One region of the Burkholderia sp. MSMB0856 genome, then DNA from elsewhere that is predicted to be linked to it. Evidence: predicted binding sites of a transcription regulator. Region 1 holds the regulator's gene; the other holds the start of a gene.
The links. Region 1 encodes FliA, which starts transcription of late flagellar genes. Its sites were predicted from a motif close to CTAAAGTTTNNNNNNNNNNNGCCGNTA; they were not measured.
Positions count from the first base shown of each region.

Region 2: flgK (flagellar hook-associated protein FlgK) is a predicted target of FliA. The motif match lies at 5,558-5,584, and genes of this name have one in related genera.

Region 1 is NZ_CP013427.1:206,491-217,025, forward strand. It holds gene WS87_RS01905 (DUF3443 domain-containing protein) at 1-516, shown strand, start outside; gene WS87_RS01910 (VOC family protein) at 682-1,179, shown strand; gene WS87_RS34655 (DUF805 domain-containing protein) at 1,221-1,922, shown strand; gene flhB (flagellar biosynthesis protein FlhB) at 2,228-3,427, shown strand; gene flhA (flagellar biosynthesis protein FlhA) at 3,424-5,526, shown strand; gene flhF (flagellar biosynthesis protein FlhF) at 5,523-7,274, shown strand; gene WS87_RS01935 (MinD/ParA family ATP-binding protein) at 7,267-8,076, shown strand; gene WS87_RS01940 (RNA polymerase sigma factor FliA) at 8,099-8,833, shown strand; S-adenosyl-L-homocysteine riboswitch at 8,925-9,041, shown strand; gene ahcY (adenosylhomocysteinase) at 9,076-10,494, shown strand.
Region 2 is NZ_CP013427.1:3,301,541-3,312,075, forward strand. It holds gene WS87_RS16670 (transcriptional regulator GcvA) at 1-655, shown strand, start outside; gene WS87_RS16675 (solute carrier family 23 protein) at 697-2,004, opposite strand; gene flgL (flagellar hook-associated protein FlgL) at 2,257-3,495, opposite strand; gene flgK (flagellar hook-associated protein FlgK) at 3,519-5,501, opposite strand; gene WS87_RS16690 (flagellar brake protein) at 5,696-6,451, opposite strand; gene flgJ (flagellar assembly peptidoglycan hydrolase FlgJ) at 6,688-7,686, opposite strand; gene WS87_RS16700 (flagellar basal body P-ring protein FlgI) at 7,687-8,883, opposite strand; gene flgH (flagellar basal body L-ring protein FlgH) at 8,889-9,578, opposite strand; gene flgG (flagellar basal-body rod protein FlgG) at 9,600-10,388, opposite strand; gene flgF (flagellar basal-body rod protein FlgF) at 10,424-10,535, opposite strand, start outside.

The DNA of each region.
Region 1 (10,535 bases):
GACAACAACGGCGTGATCGTGCAGATGCCGAACATCTCGAGCAGCGGGCAGGGCAGCGCGACGGGCCTGCTGACGTTCGGGATCAATACGCAGAGCAACAACGCGCTCGGGGCGTCGACGGTGCTGACGTCGACGACGACGGGCGACGTCGATGCGACGTTCCTTGGCGGAAACGTGACTGCGTTCTTCGATACGGGCTCGAACGCGTACTTCTTCAACGATTCGTCGCAGAAGGCCTGCTCGACCAATACGCAGTTCTACTGCCCGTCGTCGACGACCACCTATACGGCGACGCTGACCGGCAAGAACGGTGTGTCGGGCGGCGTGTCGATGCCCGTCGCGAACGCCGATGTGCTGTTCGCGAATTCGTCGACGTTCGCGTTCAACGATATCGCCGGCCCGTTCGGCGCGGCTGGCTGGCTCGATCTCGGCATGCCGCACTTCTACGGCAAGACGATCTACTTCGGGATGGACCGGACCGGCAGCGGCGGCGCGCAGCCTTACGTCGCGTTCTGACCGCGCACGCACGGCGGCGGCAGGAAAGGGGGCGAGCGATCGCCCCCTTTTTTTCGCCTTCGCCGGCGGCGACGCACTACGCATCGGGCGGCCGCGCCGTGCCGGCACAGCGCCTACGATATAAGACCGGCACCGGTGCCGGCACGACATCGAGGAGACAACGCCATGAGCCAGCGTATTCAACGCATCACGCCGTTTCTGTGGTTCGACCGCGACGCCGAGGCGGCCGCCCGCTTCTACGTGTCGGTGTTCGACGACGCGCGGATCCTGAACGTCGCCCGCTACGGCAAGTCCGGTGCGCAGGCGTCCGGGCAGGCCGAGGGCGCGGTGATGACGGTGTCGTTCGAACTGGACGGGCAGGCGTTTCTCGCGCTGAACGGCGGCCCGGCGTTTCCGCTCACGCCGGCCGTGTCGTTCGTCGTCAACTGCCGCGACCAGCAGGAGATCGACCGCTACTGGACGGCCCTGTCCGACGGCGGCGACGAGCGCGCGCAGCAGTGCGGCTGGCTGCGCGACCGTTTCGGCGTGTCGTGGCAAGTGGTGCCCGTGCAGATGGCCGAACTGATGGCGGGCGATCCGGCACGCGCCGAGCGCGTGATGGCGCAGGTGATGAAGATGAAGAAACTCGATCTCCATGTGCTGGAGCAGGCGGCGGCGGGCTAGCGCGAACGCCGGCCGGGACGCGCCGTTCCCGACGTGCGTGCGTGACGCCCGGCAATATTCCCGGTCGGCCGGTAAATGCGCGCCGAACGATCGATTCGATTATCGATCGCGGCGCGTTTCATGCTGGTGTAATCAAGTCATGGATTATCTGGCCGTCGTTTATGCCGGGACGTCGCGATTATAAAAATGACGTGACATGCCCGCAGGCGATGCAGCGTTCCGTCGCTGAAGCCGCTCCTGTTATGCCGGAGCCCGCATGCGAGCCGGTCGGCACGCGAAAAGAGATGCAATGCCCGGAAATTCAAACTTATAATGCCCGCGTTGTTTCCGGGGTCGCCGATATAAAACATGAGGGCAATAAAATGAATTTCACCGAAGCCGTTCGTTCCGCACTCAATCAATATGCGAAATTCGAAGGCCGCGCGCGCCGTGCCGAATACTGGTATTTCGCGTTGCTGACCAGCGTCGTGTCGATCGTCTGCCAGGTGCTCACGATGGCGGGGCGCGACGCGAGCGCACTTTCGCTGCTGCTGATGATCGTCGCGGCCGTCGTGTCGCTCGCGCTGGTGCTGCCGAGCCTCGCGGTCACCGTCCGCCGCCTGCACGATACGGGCCGCTCCGGCTGGTTCCTGCTGATCGCGTTCATTCCGATCGTCGGCGGGATCCTGCTGCTCGTGTGGATGTGCTCGCGCGGCACCAACGGCCCGAACCGTTTCGGCTCGGATCCGATCCCGGTGATCTGAGCGCCGCCCGCCCCGACGCGCGACGCCGTCGCGTCGGGGCGGGCCGACGATCGTTCCACGGCCGCCTCGATCTCCCGCTTCCCCGCTTCATCCCCTCACACGCCTCACCGCGCCCGCCCGCGAACGCGGTTTCCACCGCCTCCCGGCGCGCCGCGCCTGCCCGCGACCTCCCGCCGCACCGGCTCGCCCGATTCCCCGAAATACCCCCCTTTCCCGGCTTTGCTCGACCGATCGGCGTTTGACGTGCGCATGAATAATCGGTGTCACTGGAAAGCGGCATTTCGCCGTACCCGACTGGAGGCACCGTGGCAGACGAGAGCGATCTCGACAGAACCGAAGCCGCCACTCCGAGACGCCGCGAGAAGGCGCGCGAGGAGGGGCAGGTCGCGCGTTCGCGCGAACTGGCTTCGTTCGCGCTGCTCGCGGCCGGGTTCTACGGCGCGTGGCTGCTCGCGGGTCCGTCGGGCGCCCATCTCCAGACGATGCTGCGCGGCGCGTTCGCGTTCGATCGCGCGACCGCGTTCGACACGCACCGGATGCTGTCGGCGGCCGGCAGCGCGAGCGTCGAAGGTCTCGCCGCGCTGCTGCCGATCCTCGCGCTCACCGGCCTCGCCGCGCTGCTCGCGCCGATGGCGCTCGGCGGCTGGCTGATCTCGCAGAAGACCTTCGAACTCAAGTTCGACCGCCTGAACCCGATCTCCGGCCTCGGCCGGATGTTCTCGATCCAGGGGCCGATCCAGCTCGGGATGTCGCTCGCGAAGACGCTTGTCGTCGGCGGGATCGGCGGGATCGCGATCTGGCGCAGCAAGGACGAGCTGCTCGGCCTCGCGACCCAGCCGCTCGGCTCGGCGCTCGCCGATGCGATGCACCTGGTCGCCGTGTGCTGCGGCACGACGGTCGCCGGGATGCTGGTGGTCGCCGCGCTCGATGTGCCTTACCAAATCTGGCAGTACAACAAGAAGTTGCGCATGACGAAGGAAGAAGTGAAGCGCGAGCATCGCGAGAACGAAGGCGATCCGCACGTGAAGGGCCGCATCCGCCAGCAGCAGCGCGCGATCGCGCGGCGCCGGATGATGGCCGCCGTGCCGAAGGCCGACGTGGTCGTCACGAACCCGACGCACTTCGCCGTCGCGCTGCAGTACACGGACGGCGAGATGCGCGCGCCGAAGGTCGTCGCGAAGGGCGTGAACCTCGTCGCCGCGCGCATCCGCGAGCTCGCGGCCGAGCACAACGTGCCGCTGCTCGAAGCGCCGCCGCTCGCGCGTGCGCTGTATCACAACGTCGAACTCGAACGCGAGATTCCCGGCTCGCTGTACTCGGCCGTCGCCGAAGTGCTCGCGTGGGTCTACCAGTTGAAGCGCTTCCGCTCGGAAGGCGGCGACTTCCCGGCCGCGCCGGTCGATCTCGACGTGCCGGCGGAACTCGACAAGGGGTCGTCGGTATCGGCCGACGACGAGCGTGAAGAAGCCGAAGACACGCTCGGCAAGCAAGGAAACGCAGCATGAGCACCCCGACCACCGGCCTGTTCGCCAAACGCCAGAATCCGTTCGCCGGCACCAACCTGCGCGCGCTCGCGGGCCCGATCCTCATCTGCATGATCCTGGGGATGATGATCCTGCCGCTGCCGCCGATGCTGCTGGATCTGCTGTTCACGTTCAACATCGCGTTGTCGGTGATGGTGCTGCTCGTCAGCATGTACACGATGAAGCCGCTCGACTTCGCGGCGTTCCCGAGCGTGCTGCTGTTCTCGACGCTGCTGCGCCTGTCGCTGAACGTCGCGTCGACGCGCGTCGTGCTGCTCGAGGGCCACACCGGCCCCGACGCGGCCGGCCAGGTGATCGAGGCGTTCGGCCACTTCCTCGTCGGCGGCAACTTCGCGGTCGGCATCGTTGTCTTCGTGATCCTGATGATCATCAACTTCATGGTGATCACGAAGGGCGCGGGGCGGATCGCCGAAGTGTCCGCGCGCTTCACGCTCGACGCGATGCCGGGCAAGCAGATGGCGATCGACGCCGACCTGAACGCGGGCCTCATCAACGAAGAGCAGGCACGCAAGCGGCGCCTCGCCGTGTCGCAGGAAGCCGAGTTCTACGGCTCGATGGACGGCGCGTCGAAGTTCGTGCGCGGCGACGCGATCGCGGGCCTGATCATCATGGCGATCAACGTGATCGGCGGGCTGATCGTCGGGATGGTGCAGCACGACATGTCGTTCGCGGCGGCCGGCACCAACTACACGCTGCTGACGATCGGCGACGGCCTCGTCGCGCAGATCCCGTCGCTCGTGATCTCGACGGCGGCCGGCGTGATCGTGTCGCGGGTCGCGACCGACGAGGACATCGGCACGCAGATCACCGGCCAGCTGTTCACCAACCCGCGCGTGCTGACCATCACCGGCGCGATCATCGTGCTGATGGGGCTGATCCCGGGCATGCCGCACTTTGCGTTCCTCGCGCTCGGCGGCGGCGCGATCTGGCTTGCCCGCACGCAAGTCCGCCGCGCGGCGGCCCGCGTGGCGGCCGGCGACGTGACCGAGATCGCACCGCCCGCCGCGCTGCCGGGCGACAGCCACGAGGCGACCTGGGACGACGTGCAACTGATCGATCCGCTCGGCCTCGAAGTCGGCTACCGGCTGATTCCGCTCGTCGACAAGAACAGCGACGGCGAACTGCTCAAGCGCATCAAGAGCATCCGCAAGAAATTCGCGCAGGAGATCGGCTTCCTGCCGCCGGTGATCCACATCCGCGACAACCTCGAACTGCGGCCGAACGCGTACCGGATCGCGCTGAAGGGCGTCGAGATCGGCGCGGGCGAAGTGTTCCCGGGCCAGTGGCTCGCGATCAACCCGGGCCAGGTGACGGCCGCGCTGCCGGGCGCCGTGACGCAGGATCCGGCATTCGGGCTGCCCGCCGTGTGGATCGACGTCGCGATGCGCGAGCAGGCGCAGGTGTACGGCTACACGGTCGTCGATGCGAGCACGGTCGTCGCGACGCACCTGAACCATCTGGTCGTCCAGCACGCGGCCGAACTGCTCGGCCGCCAGGAAGTGCAGGCGCTGGTCGAGCGCACCGGCAAGGATGCGCCGTCGCTCGTCGAGGACCTCGTGCCGAAGACGATCTCGCTGACGACGCTGCAGAAAGTGCTGCAGAACCTGCTCGAGGAAGGCGTGCCGATCCGCGACATGCGCACGATCCTCGAGGCCGTGTCCGAACACGCGGGCCGCGGCGACGCGTACGAGATCACCGCCGCGGTGCGGCTGTCGCTCGGCCGTGCGATCACGCAGCAGTGGTATCCGGGCTCGGGCGAGATGCAGGTGATGGGCCTCGATTCGAATCTCGAGCGGGTGCTGTCGCAGGCGCTCGCCACCGGCGCGAACCCGGGCCTCGAGCCCGGCCTCGCGCACAACCTTCTGACCGGCACGCAACAGGCGATGCTGCGTCAACAGAATCTCGGGCTGCCGCCGGTGCTGCTGGTGCAGCATGCGCTGCGCGCGATGCTCGCGCGTTTCCTGCGCCGCAGCCTGCCGCAACTGAAAGTGCTGTCGTATGCCGAAGTGCCGGACACGCGCACGATCAAAGTCGTTAACGTCATCGGGGGTTCCGCTTGAACATTCGCAAATTCACCGGCGCGACCAGCCGCGACGCGCTTCGCCTCGTGCGCGAGGCACTCGGCGCCGACGCCGTCGTGCTGTCGAACCGCACGCTCGATGACGGCAGCGTCGAAATCGTCGCACTCGCCGATTCGGATCTCGCTGCGGTCACGCCGCCGGCCGCCGTCCGGGCACGCACCGTCGCGCCGCGCGCGCCGGAATCCGTGCCGGCCGCGGCCGTCCCGGGCATCGTGTCGCGCCCGGGTGCCGCGCTCGCGCGCCCGGCCGTCAATCCGTATGCGGCGGGCGAAGGCGGCCTGCCGGACGTGTTCTCGTCGGTGTTCGGCGCAAGCGCCGAAGCGACGAAGCCGGCAGCCGAAGCGGCCGCCTTCGACGCCGGCATGGACGCGGCATCGAACGCGCCGGTCGCGCCTGCGCCCGCTGCCGGCACGCCGGCGGCAGCGTCCGAACCCGCGCCGTGGCTCGTCGAGCACGCGAAGCGCCTGACCCAGCAGCGCGAAGCGCTGATCGCCCGCGCGCAGGCCGCACCGGCCGCGCCGCAGGCACCGGCGCGCGCGCAGCAGGACGCCGCGTCCGCGACGCCGGCCGGCTGGGCGCGCGACATCGTGCGCGACGCCGAACGCCGGATGCCGTCGGCCGCCGCGCCGATGACCCGCCAGAGCGAAGCGAGCACCGCGAAGCCGGCCGAACGCACGCGCCTGTCCGCGGAAGCGGCGGCCGCGGTGGCCGACGCTGTGAAGACGCGCATCGAGAGCATCGTCAACGATACGGTGATGCACGAGCTCGGCGCGATGCGCGGGATGATGGAAGAGCAGTTCGACAGCCTGATGTGGCACGACCGCCAGCGCCGCAGCCCGGTGCACGGCGCGCTGACCAGGCACCTGTTCTCGGCCGGCTTCTCCGCGCAACTGGTGCGCATGCTGGTCGACAACCTGCCGTCCGGCGACGACGCGCAAACCTTCGAGCAGGCCGCCGAATGGGCGCAGTCGGTGCTCGCCGCGAACCTGCCGGTGCTCGAGAGCGAAGACGCGCTGATGGAGCGCGGCGGCGTGTTCGCGCTGATGGGGCCGACCGGCGTCGGCAAGACGACCACCACGGCGAAGCTCGCCGCGCGCTGCGTGATGCGCTTCGGCGCGAGCAAGGTCGCGCTCCTGACCACCGACAGCTACCGGATCGGCGGCCACGAGCAGCTGCGCATCTTCGGCAAGATCCTCGGCGTGCCCGTGCACGCGGTGAAGGATGCGGGCGATCTCGAGCTCGCGCTGTCCGAGCTGCGCAACAAGCACATCGTGCTGATCGACACGATCGGCATGAGCCAGCGCGACCGCGCGCTGTCCGACCAGATCGCGATGCTGCACGGCGCGAACGCGCCGGTGCAGCGCCTGCTGCTGCTCAACGCGACGAGCCACGGCGACACGCTCAACGAGGTCGTCCAGGCCTACCGCAGCGCGGCCGAGTATCCCGATCTCGCCGGCTGCATCCTGACCAAGCTCGACGAGGCGACCCACCTCGGCGGCGTGCTCGACACGGTGATCCGCTACAAGCTGCCGGTCCATTACGTGTCGACCGGCCAGAAAGTGCCGGAAAACCTGTACGTCGCATCGACCCGGTTCCTGCTGAAGAGCGCGTTCTGTGTGCCGCGCGACGGCTCGCCCTTCGTGCCGCAAGACGAGGACATGCCGACGCTGCTTTCCGCACTGACCGCACGTTCCACCGCCGAGCTGCACGAGGTGCGATTTGGATAAACGGATCATCGATCAGGCCGAAGGGCTGCGGCGCCTGCTGGCCGGGCGCGCGTCGCGCATCGTCGCGGTGACGGGCGGGCCGGCGGGCGTCGGCTGCACGACGACCGTCGTGAACGTCGCGGCCGCGCTGACCGCGCTCGGCAAGGACGTGCTCGTCGTCGACGAGCGCGCCGACGTGCATTCGGCCACGGCGACGCTCGCGGGCGCCTGGCTGCGCGACGGCGAACGCACGCGCGTCGCCGCCGGGTTCGGCCTGTGCGCGGCCGCGCGGGACGGCTACAGCGATTCGCAACTGAGCGACTTCGTCGACGGCCAGGCCGACATCGTGTTGGTCGACGCGCAACTCGGTGCCGACGGCACGTTCTCCCCGCTCGCGCGCGAGGCGCACGACGTGCTGATCGTCACGCGGGTCGCCGCGCAGGCGATCACCGAGGCGTATGCGTGCATGAAGCGCCTGCATTTCGCGCACGCGGTCGCGCAGTTCCGCGTGCTGACCAATCACGTCGGCAGCCATGCCGACGCCAGGACCGCATTCGACAACCTCGCGGGCGTCGCGAGCCGCTACCTGACGGTGTCGATCGCCGACGCCGGCTGCGTGAGCGCCGATCCGCTCGTCGAGCATGCACGCGACCTGATGCATACCGCGGTCGACGCGTTCCCGTCGTCGGTTGCGGCGCGCGATTACCGGCAGATCGCCGCCGACCTGCTGTACTGGCCGATGCGCCCGCGATCGGGCGCCGGCCGCGCCGTGCATGCGGGCGGCAAGCCGTCGTACGAGGCGGGTGCGGCACACGCCGCGTGAGCGCCACCGGAAGGAGAGAGCCATGATGTACAACGCTCAAGGAAAGATGACCCAGGCCGACGTGCTCGCGCAATACGCGCCGCTCGTGCGGCGCCTGGGGCTGCAGCTCGTCGCGAAGATGCCGGCGAGCGTCGATCTCGACGACCTGATCCAGGCCGGCATGATCGGCCTGATGGACGCGGCCGGCCGCTACAAGGAAGACCAGGGCGCGCAGTTCGAGACCTACGCGACCCAGCGCATCCGTGGCGCGATGCTCGACGAACTGCGCAGCAACGACTGGCTGCCGCGCAGCCTGCGCAAGACGTCGCGCGAGGTCGAGCACGCGGTGCACCAGGTCGAGCAGCATCTCGGCCGCTCGGCGAGCGAGACCGAGATCGCACAGCACCTGAAGATGCCGCTCGACGAATATCAAGGGATGCTGCAGGACCTGCACGGCAGCCAGCTCATCTACTACGAGGATTTCGATCGCGCGGCCGACGACGAGCCGTTCCTCGACCGCTATCGCGTCGATCACGCCGATCCGTTGTCGTCGCTGCTCGACGAACACCTGCGCGAGGCGCTCGTCGAAGCGATCGAGCGGCTGCCCGAGCGCGAGAAACTGCTGATGTCGCTGTACTACGAGCGCGGGCTGAACCTGCGCGAGATCGGCGCGGTGCTCGAGGTCAGCGAGTCGCGCGTGTGCCAGCTGCACAGCCAGGCCGTCGCGCGCCTGCGCGCGCGGTTGCGCGAACAGGCTTGGGTCGGCGCCGAGAACTGACCCTTTCATAGCGCCCGCGCGCGCCGACGCCGCGCGCGGTGCGTGGCGCGCGACGCGCATTTCCCGCGCCGATTTGCTACAATCCCTCCCGCTTCCCGAGGAGCGTTGCGACGGACCATCCTGCGTCCGCCAGGCTCGGAAAGCTTCACCAAGCAGCCGTGCGGCAACATTCGCGCCGGCCCCGCTTCCTGAACGGCGCTCACGTCACCAATTTCTAGAACTTTTTTAGAAAGGAGGGCGTGATGAACGCCATTATCGATTCGCAAGCTTCCAAGGATTACATCGTCGCCGACATGGCGCTTGCCGGCTGGGGCCGCAAGGAGCTGAACATCGCCGAGACCGAAATGCCGGGCCTCGTGCAGATCCGCGACGAATACAAGGCGCAGCAGCCGCTGAAGGGCGCGCGCATCGCAGGTTCGCTGCACATGACGATCCAGACCGGCGTGCTGATCGAGACGCTGAAGGCGCTCGGCGCCGATGTCCGCTGGGCGTCGTGCAACATCTTCTCGACGCAGGACCACGCCGCTGCCGCGATCGTCGAAGCCGGCACGCCGGTGTTCGCGTTCAAGGGCGAGTCGCTCGACGAATACTGGGAATTCTCGCACCGCATCTTCGAATGGCCGAACGGCGAATTCGCGAACATGATCCTGGACGACGGCGGCGACGCAACGCTGCTGCTGATCCTCGGCTCGAAGGCCGAGAAGGACCGTTCGGTGATCGCGAAGCCGACCAACGAGGAAGAAGTCGCGCTCTTCAAGTCGATCGCGAAGCACCTCGACGCCGATCCGACCTGGTACTCGACGCGCCTCGCGCACATCAAGGGCGTGACCGAAGAAACCACGACCGGCGTGCACCGCCTGTACCAGATGGAAAAGGACGGCCGCCTGCCGTTCCCGGCGTTCAACGTGAACGATTCGGTCACGAAGTCGAAGTTCGACAACCTGTACGGCTGCCGCGAGTCGCTCGTCGACGGCATCAAGCGCGCGACCGACGTGATGATTGCGGGCAAGGTCGCGGTCGTCGCGGGCTACGGCGACGTGGGCAAGGGCTGCGCGCAATCGCTGCGCGGCCTGGGCGCGACCGTGTGGGTCACCGAAATCGATCCGATCTGCGCGCTGCAGGCGGCGATGGAAGGCTACCGCGTCGTGACGATGGAATACGCGGCCGACAAGGCCGACATCTTCGTGACGGCGACCGGCAACTACCACGTGATCAACCACGATCACATGAAGGCGATGCGCCACAACGCGATCGTCTGCAACATCGGCCACTTCGACTCGGAAATCGACGTCGCGTCGACGCGCCAGTATCAGTGGGAAAACATCAAGCCGCAGGTCGACCACATCATCTTCCCGGACGGCAAGCGCGTGATCCTGCTGGCCGAAGGCCGCCTCGTGAACCTCGGCTGCGCGACCGGCCACCCGTCGTTCGTGATGTCGAACTCGTTCGCGAACCAGACGCTCGCGCAGATCGAACTCTTCACGCGCGGCGAACAGTACGAGAACAAGGTGTACGTGCTGCCGAAGCATCTCGATGAAAAGGTCGCGCGCCTGCACCTCGCGCGCATCGGCGCAAACCTGTCCGTGCTGTCGGACGAGCAGGCTTCGTACATCGGCGTGCAGAAGGACGGCCCGTTCAAGCCGAACCACTACCGCTACTGATGCACCGCCGCCGCCGCGCCGCGTTCATGCGCGGCGCGCGG
Region 2 (10,535 bases), 370 kb from region 1:
CGACAGCATCGCGCTCGCCACCGAGCAGCTGCGCAACACCGGTGCCGCGCGCGTGCTGCGCATCAATGCGCTGCCGACCTTCGCGATGAAATGGCTGCTGCCGCGCCTGTCGCGGTTCCAGCGCGACGTGCCGAACGTCGAGCTGAAGCTGTCCACGTCGAACGCGCCGCTCGACATGCTCGACGGTTTCGACGTCGCGATCCGCCGCGGCCCCGGCCCCTGGCCGAACTGCACGAGCGGCCACTTCCTCGACGAAAGCGTGATTCCGGTTTGCAGCCCCGCGCTGCTCAAGCGCGCGCCGATCGCCCGAGCGGACGAGCTCGCGCGGCACGTGCTGCTGCATTCGGACACGCGGCCGGAAGGTTGGCGCGACTGGTTCGCGGCGGCCGGCGTGACGATGAAGGGGCGCAAGCGGCAGTCGTTCGATCACTTCTACCTGGCGCTGCAGGCGGCCGTCGACGGGCTGGGCGTCGCGCTCGGCCCGCTGCCGCTGATCGACGACGAGCTCGCGAGCGGCCGCCTCGTGATGCCGCTGCCCGGGCCGCGCATCGCGACGCGCAGCTACTGGTGGATCGCGCCGGGCGCGCCGGCCGGCGATGCGCTCGTCGCGCAATTCTGCGCGTGGCTGCAGGCGCAGTCGAATATCGGCGCGTAACTACGTGCCGGCGGGCGGCGTTGCACCGCCCGCTGCCAAGGTCAGACCACCGGGCCCGGTTCCTTTTCCTTGCGCAGGATCGCGTACAGGATGATCGCGCCGAACGTCGCCGTGCCGATCCCGCCAAGCCCGAAGCCGCCGAACTTCAGCGAGAAGTCGCCGGCGCCGAGCACCAGCGTGACGGCCGCGACGATCAGGTTGCGGTTGTCGGAGAAGTCGACCTTGTTGACGACCCAGATCCGCGCGCCCGTCACCGCGATCAGCCCGAACACGACGATCGACACGCCGCCGAGCACCGGGCCCGGAATCGTCTGGATCACCGCGCCGAACTTCGGCGAGAAGCCCAGCCCGATCGCGATCAGCGCGGCGATCGCGAACACCAGCGTCGAATAGATCCGCGTGACGGCCATCACGCCGATGTTCTCCGCGTAGGTGGTCACGCCCGTGCCGCCGACGCTGCCCGACACGATCGTCGCGAGCCCGTCGCCGATGAACGCGCGGCCGACGTAGCGGTCGAGGTTGGTGCCCGTCATCGCGCTCACCGCCTTGATGTGGCCGAGGTTCTCCGCGACCAGGATCACCGCGATCGGCGCGAGCATCAGCATCGCGTGCGGATCGAAGACCGGCGCACGGAAGCTCGGCACGCCGAACCACGCGGCATGCGCGACGATCGAGAAATCGACCGGCTTGCCGAGGCCCATCCCGTTGGTCGCGATCGCATAGATCACGTACGCGATCACCAGCCCGACGAGGATCAGCAGGCGCTGCATCATCCCGCGCGCGAACACCGCGACGCCGCCGACGCACAGCACCGTGACGAGCGCCATCACCGAGTCGAAGGTCGATGCCGACACGCCCTTGACCGCGATCGGCGCCAGGTTCAGCCCGATCACCGCGACCACCGCGCCGGTGACGACGGGCGGCATCAGCGTCTCGATCCAGCGCGTGCCGATCGCCTGCACCAGCGCGCCGAGCGCGACGTACACGACGCCGCACGCGACGATCCCGCCGAGCGCGACGGGGATGTTCGGGTTCGGGCCGCTGCCGCCGTAGCCCGTCACCGCGATCACGAGGCCGATGAACGCGAAGCTCGAACCGAGGTAGCTCGGCACGCGGCCGCCGACCAGCACGAAGAACAGCAGCGTGCCGATGCCCGACATGAAGATGCACAGGTTCGGGTCGAAGCCCATCAGCAGCGGCGCGAGCACGGTCGAGCCGAACATCGCGACGACGTGCTGCACGCCCATCGCGACCATCTGCGGCCACGCGAGGCGTTCGTCGGGGCCGACCACGCGCGAGGCGGCGCCGGTCGGTTGCACCCGCCAGCGCGGGAAGTAGGAATCGGACATGGGGAAAAGGGCTCCTGTCGAACGCCGGCTGCGGACGGTGCGCCGGTCTGGAATCTGGCGCGAGTTTACGGAGCGGAAATGGGGCTGGCAAGCGCGAACCGCCGGCGCGGCGGTGGTGCGGTGCGGCGCCGTGGTCGTGCCCGCCGGGCGGGGTGCCGGACGGCACGATCGCGCCGATGAAGGCCGACGGCGGCCGGCCTGAGCCCGCCACGATGTAAGCGGGCGCTCACATCGCGGCGGATGTCGTGGGGATCACGGATTGATGTACTGGAACAGCGACATGTTCTGCAACTGCGCATACGCCTTCTGCGCGCCGCTCAACGCGTTCTGCACCTGCAGGTACTGGCTGATGGTCGTCACCATGTTGGTGCTGGTCAGGTCCGACAGGTTGCTGGTCGTCTGCAGCGCCGCGGTCTGGTTGACGGCCTGCATCGCCTTGACTTCCTGCTCGCGGCCGCCGACCGACGCCAGCACCGTCGTGACGTTGCGCATCGAATTGTTGATCTTCGTCGCGGCCGTGCCCATCGTGTTCGACAGCGCGGCGCTCGCCGTCTGGTTGCCGGTGACGGGCGTCTTCAACGCCGTGATCATCGAATCGAGCGTCGAGAACACGTCGACCCCACTTGCCTGCGGCGCGGGCGTGACTGAAAAGGTGTCATTGACCGCCGGCGTGCCCGACACGGCCACCTTCATCCCGCTGCCGAGCGCGATCGCGGTGCCCGACGTGTAGGCCTGCGCGGGCGTGGTCGTCGGCGGCGACGCCGTATTGTCGGTCACCGTGTAGGTCGGCGCGGCCGCCGTGCCGCCGAAGGTGATCGTGAACTGATGGCCGTTCGTCGCGGCCGACGGGTCCGTCACCGTGACGTTGCCGATGGTCGCCGTGCCCGTGTTGCTCGCGCCGGCCGCCTGGACCGGCGAGCTGCCCAGCGCCTGCACCGACATGAACACCGCGAGGCCCGAGTCGCCCTGCGGCACGCTGCGCGAATCGTCGATCTGTACCGTGCGCGTGCCCGTATCGCCGACGTAGCTGATGCCGCCGGCCGCGTTCTTCGTGAACGGCGCCGCCGCATTCTTGAAGCCGGCGAACAGGTAGTTGCCCGCGCCGTCCGTCGCGTTCGCGAGCGACATCAACTGGTCGCGATAGCCCTCGAGCTGCGTCGCGAGCGCCGCGCGGTCGCTGTCGGCGAGCGAACCGTCGCCAGCGCGCACGATCACCGACTGGATGCTGCCGAGCACGGTGCCGACGTTCTGCAGCGTCTGGTCCTCGGCCTGCAGCGACGCGAGCGCCGTGCTCTGGTTCGCCGCGTACTGCGACAGCGTGGCCGACGTCATCGACAACTGCACGGCCTGCGCCGCGCCCACCGGGTTGTCGGCCGGCGTCGTGAGGCTCACGCCGCTCGAGATCTGCTGGTAGAGCTGCGCGAGCTGGGCCTGCTGATCGTTCATCTGGCCGACGTTCAGCTGGTAGAACTGGGTCGTGGAAATCCGCATCGTTTCTATCCTCTCGAATCCGCTCAGCTGAACAGGCCCAGCACGGTCTGGAACAGCGAAGCCGCCGTCTGGATCACTTTCGCGTTCGCCTGGTAGAGCTGCTGGTACTGCATCAGGTTCGCGGCCTCCTCGTTCTGGTTCACGCCCGACACCGACTGCTGCGCGGACGTGATCTGGCCGACCAGCGCCGTCTGTGCGGTGCTCGACGACTTGAGCTGGCTCGCGGCGTTGCCGATGTTGTTCACGTAGTTCGCATAGGCGCCCGTGAGCGTCGTCGTGCCGCCGCCGAGCGTCTTCGCGTTGACGAGCTTCGACAGCGCGAGCGCGTTGCTGCCGTCGCTCGTGCCGCCCGCGTACGGTCCGATCGTGAACGAATCGCCGTCCGACGGCGTGCCCGACAGCGTGACGGTCACGCCGTTCATCGCCCCGGCGGCCGCCCCGGACATCGTCATCGCCGCACCGGTCGACGGGTCGTACGGCACGGGGTCGGTCGGACTGGCGATCGTCACCGACGTCGGCGGCGTGCCCGGGATCGTCACCGTGGTGCCGACCGGGAAGCCCGACAGCGACTTCGTCGCCGCGTCGTAGGTCAGCTTGGTCGACGGCACCTGGTAGCCTGCGCTCACCCCGCTCAGCGCGATCTTGCCGGTGCCGATGTTGGTGCTCGACGCCGACGTGATGGCCGGCGACGCGGCCGCGATCGCCGAGCCGCTCGTCGTCGCGAGGCCGAAACCGGTCAGCGCGCCGCGCGTCGGCAGCACGGTGAACTGGTCGCCGGCATTCATCGCGCCGGACGAGAACGAGAAGTTCAGCCCGCCGAGCGAAAGCGGCATCGGCCCCGCCTTCTGGTCGACCACCGTGCCGCTCGCGCGGTCGGTCAGCGTGTAGTTCGTGCCGTCGTACGACAGCGTGTAGTCGCTCGTCGTCGGCTGCGACGCATTGGCGAACGAGACGGACAGCGATGCATTGCCGGTGTTGCCCTGATTCGAATAGACGGCCGGGGCCGCCACCGTGAACAGGTTGCCGCCCGGCTTGCCGGACAGATCGATGCCCAGCGCGTTCTGCCCGTTGACCTGCGCGGCAAAGCTGGCCGCGACCGCGCCGAGTTGCGCCTGCGCGGGGTTGAGCGTCTGGCTGCGGAACGCGAGCAGGCCACCGAGCGTGCCGCCCGACAGCGACGCATCCGGCAGCGCCTGGTTCGGGCCTGGCGGGTTCGCGCCGGCGATCCCCTGCGACACGACGGTCAGCTCGCTCGGATCGGACGGCGACGTGACGGCCGCGAGCTGATAGCTCTTGTCGGCGAGGACGAGCGGCTGGCCGCCCGCGAGGAACACGCTGTAGCCGCTGTCGTTGCGCACCACCTGCACGCCTGCGAGGCTCGACAGGTTCGACACCGCGAGGTCGCGCTGGTCCATCAGCTGGTTCGGCGGCTGCCCCTGGCTGCTCGCCGCCGAGATTTGCTGGTTCAGCTTCGCGATCTGCGCGGTGTACGTGTTGATCTGCGACACCGTGCTGGTGAGCTGTGTATTCACGCTCTGGCGCAGCGCGTCGTACTGCTGGCCGGCCGCGTTGAGCTGGTTCGCGAGAATCTGCGCGTTGCTGATCGCGGTCTGCCGCACCGACGGATCGGCAGCGCTGTTCGCCACATTCTGCAAGCCGGTGAAATAGCCGGTGATCGCGGTCGAGATCCCGGCCGTCGGGCTGCCGACGTAATTGTTCAGCTGCGCGACGAGCGAATACCACGTCGACAGCGCGCCGCCCTGCGACTGCGCGCTGTTCAGCTGGTCGCTCAGGTACTGGCTGTACTGCCGCTGCACCGTGACGGTGTTCACGCCCTGCGGCATGTAGCCGCTCGACGTGTACTGGCCGCTCGCCTCGGCATAGACCGGGCGTTCGACCGAATAGCCGGGCGTGGCGGCGTTGCTGATGTTCTGACCGGTCGTCGTGAGGCCCCAGAGCGCGGCATTGAGGCCGCTGACGCCGAGGTTCATGAGTGTGTTGGACATGCGCGATCCTGATGAGCCGGCCGCGCTGCGGCCGCCGGGTTGCGTGACTCCCGGTATAACGGCCGCGGATCGGAAAAATTGAGGGAAAAATGCGCGTGCGACGCGCGCGTGCGCGTCGTCTGTCGAGCCGCCGGGCGGACGCCGCCGGCGCCGGTGCGAAAGCGGCCCCGGGCGGGGCCGCGAGAGGGATTACGTCAGGCCCGCGCGAGCGAGCGGCGCTTCATCTCGAGCTGCGTGATCAGGCGCTGCAGCGTGTTCTCCGCGCTGCCCGGCAGCGACATGAAGCGAAAACCGAGCTGGAAGCGCCGCGAACCGTTCGGCATCTGCGTCGAACGCTGCGACACGAGCCGCAGGTCGAGCGACAGCTTGCCGTGGCCGGTCAGCTCGAGCTCGACCTCCGGCAGCAGCGTGCCGACCTCGAGCGCCTCGACGCGCTCGTCGGCCGTGCGCAGCCCGACGCCGCCCAGCGACAGGTTATGCACCTCGAACACGAAGCTCTCGCCGTCCGGCAGCTTGCCGCGGCACAGGAACGGATCGACGATCGGCGCATCGACGCGGAAATACTCGCGGCGCTGGATGCACATCAGCACGTCGGGAAAATCGGCGACGAACGCGGGCAGCCCCTCGTAGCGCGTCTCGCGCGGCGTGCTCGTGGTGAATTCGACGCGCACGCCTTCGGGCGCCGCCGCGAACGTGCAATGCGACGCGCCGAGGATGCCGGCGTTCTGCTCGGACAGCGCGCCCCAGTCGAACGTGAACGTGCGCGCGCCGACGTCGACCTCGAGCAGGCGCGTGACGAGCTGGCCGCCCGGGTACTGGACGGTCAGGAAGTCGCCGCGGTTCACGAGGTTGCGCAGCTGCACGCCGATCTCCAGCGGATTGCGGCGGGCGTAGTCGGGCCCGGAATGGCCCGCATCCAGGCTCGGATCGGTCGACGTTTCGATATTCATGGCTAGCCGGTTTTCTTTTCATGGGCGCCCGGGCGACCGGTGCGCAGTAAAACCGGGCCAGAACAAGGGCCCGGTTGCAGGTCTCACACACTTAGCGGCAGTGCTCACCGAAAGTTTAGATCGAATTGCCGGTTTTTTTCGCGCAAACGTTGAAACCGCGCGCGGCGGGGTGCCGGGCGCGGTCCGTAAGACTGCAAGCATGGGCGGCAGGCGGGGCCGTTCCGGCCCCTGCCCCGTCAGCCGATCTGCTGCATGATCGAGATCAGCTTCTTCGCGTAGTTCGGGTCGGTCGCGTAGCCTGCCTTCTGCAGCCCGTGCGCGAAGCCCTCGACGCTGCGGCTCGCGCTCAGCACGCCCGCGTAGCGCGGGTTGTTCTTCAGCAGGTTCGCATAATCGGTCATCGCGTGCTCGTACGAATCGTACGCGCGGAACTTCGCGACGACGCGGCGCGGCGCGCCGTTCACGTATTCTGTCGTCAGCGCCGACACCGTGCGGCCCGTCCAGCCCTTGTTCGCCTTGATGCCGAACACGTTGTAGCTCGTCGAGCCGTCGCTCGCGCGGATCTCGCGCTTGCCCCAGCCCGATTCGAGCGCGGCCTGGCCCACGATGAAGCGCGCCGGGATGCCGGTGGTCGCGCTCGCCGCCTGCGCCGGGGCGGCGAGCCGGTCGACGAACGCGTCGGCGTCCTGCGCGCCGCTCGCGCCTTTCAGCGGCGGCGTCAGCGCGCTGCCGGCCGTGTAGCCGCGCGCGCCGGCGAGCCCGCCGTTGTTCGCCGCGTTCGCATAGGCCCGCGCCATCGCGTTCATCGCGGCGAGGCTGCCTTCGTTGCCCGACGTGCCCGAGCCGGCCGCACCCAGGCCCACCGCGCCGAGCCCGGCCGCGCCGGCGTCGGCCGCCGTGTCGCCGCCCGTGCCCTGCCCCGCGTTGCGCAGCAGCTGCTTCATCAGCGCGTCGGCCACGCCGATCCCGCGCTTCGACATCTGCTGCGCGAGCTGCTGGTCGAGCATCGACGTGTACATCTTCGACGTGTGCGAATCGAGCAGGCCGCCGTCGGGCGACGCGTCGCGCATGCTCTTGAGCATCATCTGCGTGAACATCGCGTCGAACTGGCCCGCGACCGCCTTCGCGCCGGCCTGCGGCGACTGCTTCGCCTGCGCGCGCAGCGCGTCGAAGCCCTGCACGTCGAGGGCGAAGCGCTGCGTCAGGTCGTTTGCGTTCGGGAGAGTAGCTGCCATTTAGATGATCTCCAGATCGGCGCGCAGCGCGCCGGCCGCCTTCATCGCCTGCAGGATCGACATCAGGTCCGCCGGCGTCGCGCCGAGCGTGTTCAGCGCCTTCACGACGTCGGCGAGGTTCGCGCCGGCCGTCACCATCTTCAGCGCGCCGCTGTCCTGCTTCAGCTGGATCTGCGATTGCTGCGCGACCACCGTCTGCCCGTTCGAGAACGGCCCCGGCTGCGACACCACGGGCTGCGTGTTGACGACCACCGACAGGTTGCCGTGCGCGACCGCGCAGCTTTGCAGCGTGACCATCTGGTTCATCACGATCGAGCCGGTGCGCGCGTTCAGGATCACCTTCGCGGCGGCCTTGTCCGGGCTCACGTCGAGGTTCTGCAGGCGCGCCATGAACGCGACCTGCTGCGCGGAATCCGCCGGCGCGGCGAGCTGGATCGTGCGGCCGTCGAGCGCCGTCGCGGTGCCCGGGCCGAAGCTCGAATTGACCGCGGACACGATCCGCTGCGCGGTGCCGTAGTCCATGTCGTTCAGCTGCAGCTGCAGCACGCCGTTCATCTGCGCGATCGCGTTCGGCACCGAGCGCTCGACGATCGCGCCGCCGACGATCCGGCCGGCCGCGAGCTGGTTCACCTGCACGCGGCTGCCGTTCGCGCTCGCCCCCGCGCCGCCGACCGCCATGTTGCCCTGCGCGAGCGCGTACACCTGGCCGTCCGCGCCCTTCAGCGGCGTGAGCAGCAGCGTGCCGCCGCGCAGGCTCTTCGCGTTGCCGAGCGACGAGACCGTCACGTCGAGCGCCTCGCCCGGCCGCGCGAACGGCGGCAGCGTCGCGGTGACCATCACGGCCGCGACGTTCTTCAGCTGCATGTTGTTCAGCGACGACGTGCCACCGTTCGCCGAGCCGTTGTTGATCGAGATGCCGAGGTTCGCGAGCATGTTCGCGAGCGTCTGCGTCGTGAACGGCGTCTGCATCGTCTGGTCGCCCGTGCCGTCGAGACCGACGACGAGGCCATAGCCGATCAGCGGGTTGTCGCGCACGCCCTGGATCTGCGCGAGGTCCTTCAGGCGCTCCGCGTGCGCGGGCGCCGTGCCGAGCGCGCATGCCGCCAGCACGAACGCGGCGGCGAGCCGCGCGACGGCAGGCACGCGCGACATACGGGACGCGCGCGACGAGAAGCGGTGGAAAAGTGGCTGCTGCATCGTCATCACCACGGTGCGATGTTGAGGAAGAAGCGCTGCAGCCAGCCCATCGTCTCGGCTTCGTTGATGTAGCCCTTCGCCGAGTATTCGATCCGCGCGTCGGCCACCTGCGTCGAGTAGACCGAGTTCGCGCCCGAGATCGTGTTCGGGTTGACCACCCCGGAGAAGCGCACGAACTCGTTGCCCTGGTTGATCAGCATCTGCTTCTCGCCGCTGACGACGAGATTGCCGTTCGGCAGCACGTTGGTGACGGTCACCGTGATCGTGCCGTTGAACGTGTTCGCCGCGCTGGCGCCGCCGGTCGCCGCGAACTTGTTGTTGCCGGCCGCCGACAGGTTCGCCTTCGCGAACAGCCCGCCGAGGAAGGCGGCCGTCGGCACGCTGAAGCTGGTGTCGCCCGCGCGGTTGGTGTTCGCGCCCGACGACTTGGTCGCGTTGATGTTCTCCGCGATCACGATCGTCAGGATGTCGCCGACGTTGCGCGGCCGCTGATCCTCGAACAGCGGCCGGCCGGCGTAGCCCGGGTTGAAGATCGAGCCGGGCGCCTGCATCGCCATCGGCGCCGGCGGCTGCGCCGTCATCGGCTGCTGGATGATCGGGTCGCGCGGAATCTGCGCGCAACCGGCGAGCGCGGCCACCGCGACCGCGCACGCGGCGCGGACGGAGGCTGACGGGAGGAGGCGAACCTGCTTCATGGCGACGACGGGACTTTCCGGTTAGCTCTTCATCTGCGTGACGGTCTGCAGCATCTGGTCGGACGTCGTCACGGCCTTGCTGTTGATCTCGTACGCACGCTGCGTCTGAATCATGTTGACGAGCTCCTGCACGACGTTCACGTTCGACGCCTCGACATAGCCCTGGTTGAGCACGCCTGCGCCGTTCAGGCCCGGCTGCGACACGTTCGGCGCACCCGACGACGTGGTCTCGGCGAACAGGTTCTCGCCCTTCGCCTCGAGGCCGGCCGGGTTGATGAAGGTCGCGATCTGCAGCGAGCCGATCTGCACCGCGTTGCTCGAGCCCGGCTGCGTGACCGACACGACGCCGTCCTTGCCGATCGTCAGCGACTGCGCGTTCTGCGGCACGGTGATCGCCGGCAGGATCTGGTAGCCGCTCGACGTGACGAGCTGGCCCTGCGCGTTGGTCTGGAACGAGCCGTCGCGCGTGTATGCGTTCGTGCCGTCCGGCATCAGCACCTGGAAGAAGCCCGCGCCGTTGATCGCGACGTCCTTCGAGTTGCCGGTCTGCGTGAGGCCGCCCTGCGTGTACAGGCGCTCGGTCGCGACCTGCTGCACGCCGGTGCCGAGCTGCAGGCCCGACGGCAGTTCGGTCTGCTGCGTCGAGTTCGCGCCCGGCTGGCGGATGGTCTGATACAGCAGATCCTCGAACACCGCGCGCGACGCCTTGAAGCCGTTGGTGCTGGTGTTCGCGAGGTTGTTCGAGATCACGTCCATCTGCGCCTGCTGCGCATTCATGCCGGTGGCGGCGATGTAGAGCGATCGGTTCATGTTGAATCTTCTCCTGGTAGCGAGGGCCGTGCCGCTCAGCTGAAGTTGAGCAGCTGGTTCGCCGACTGCTCGTTCTGGTCGGCCGTCTGGATCAGCTTGGACTGCAGCTGGAACGCCCGTGCGTTGTCGATCATCGCGACCATCGCG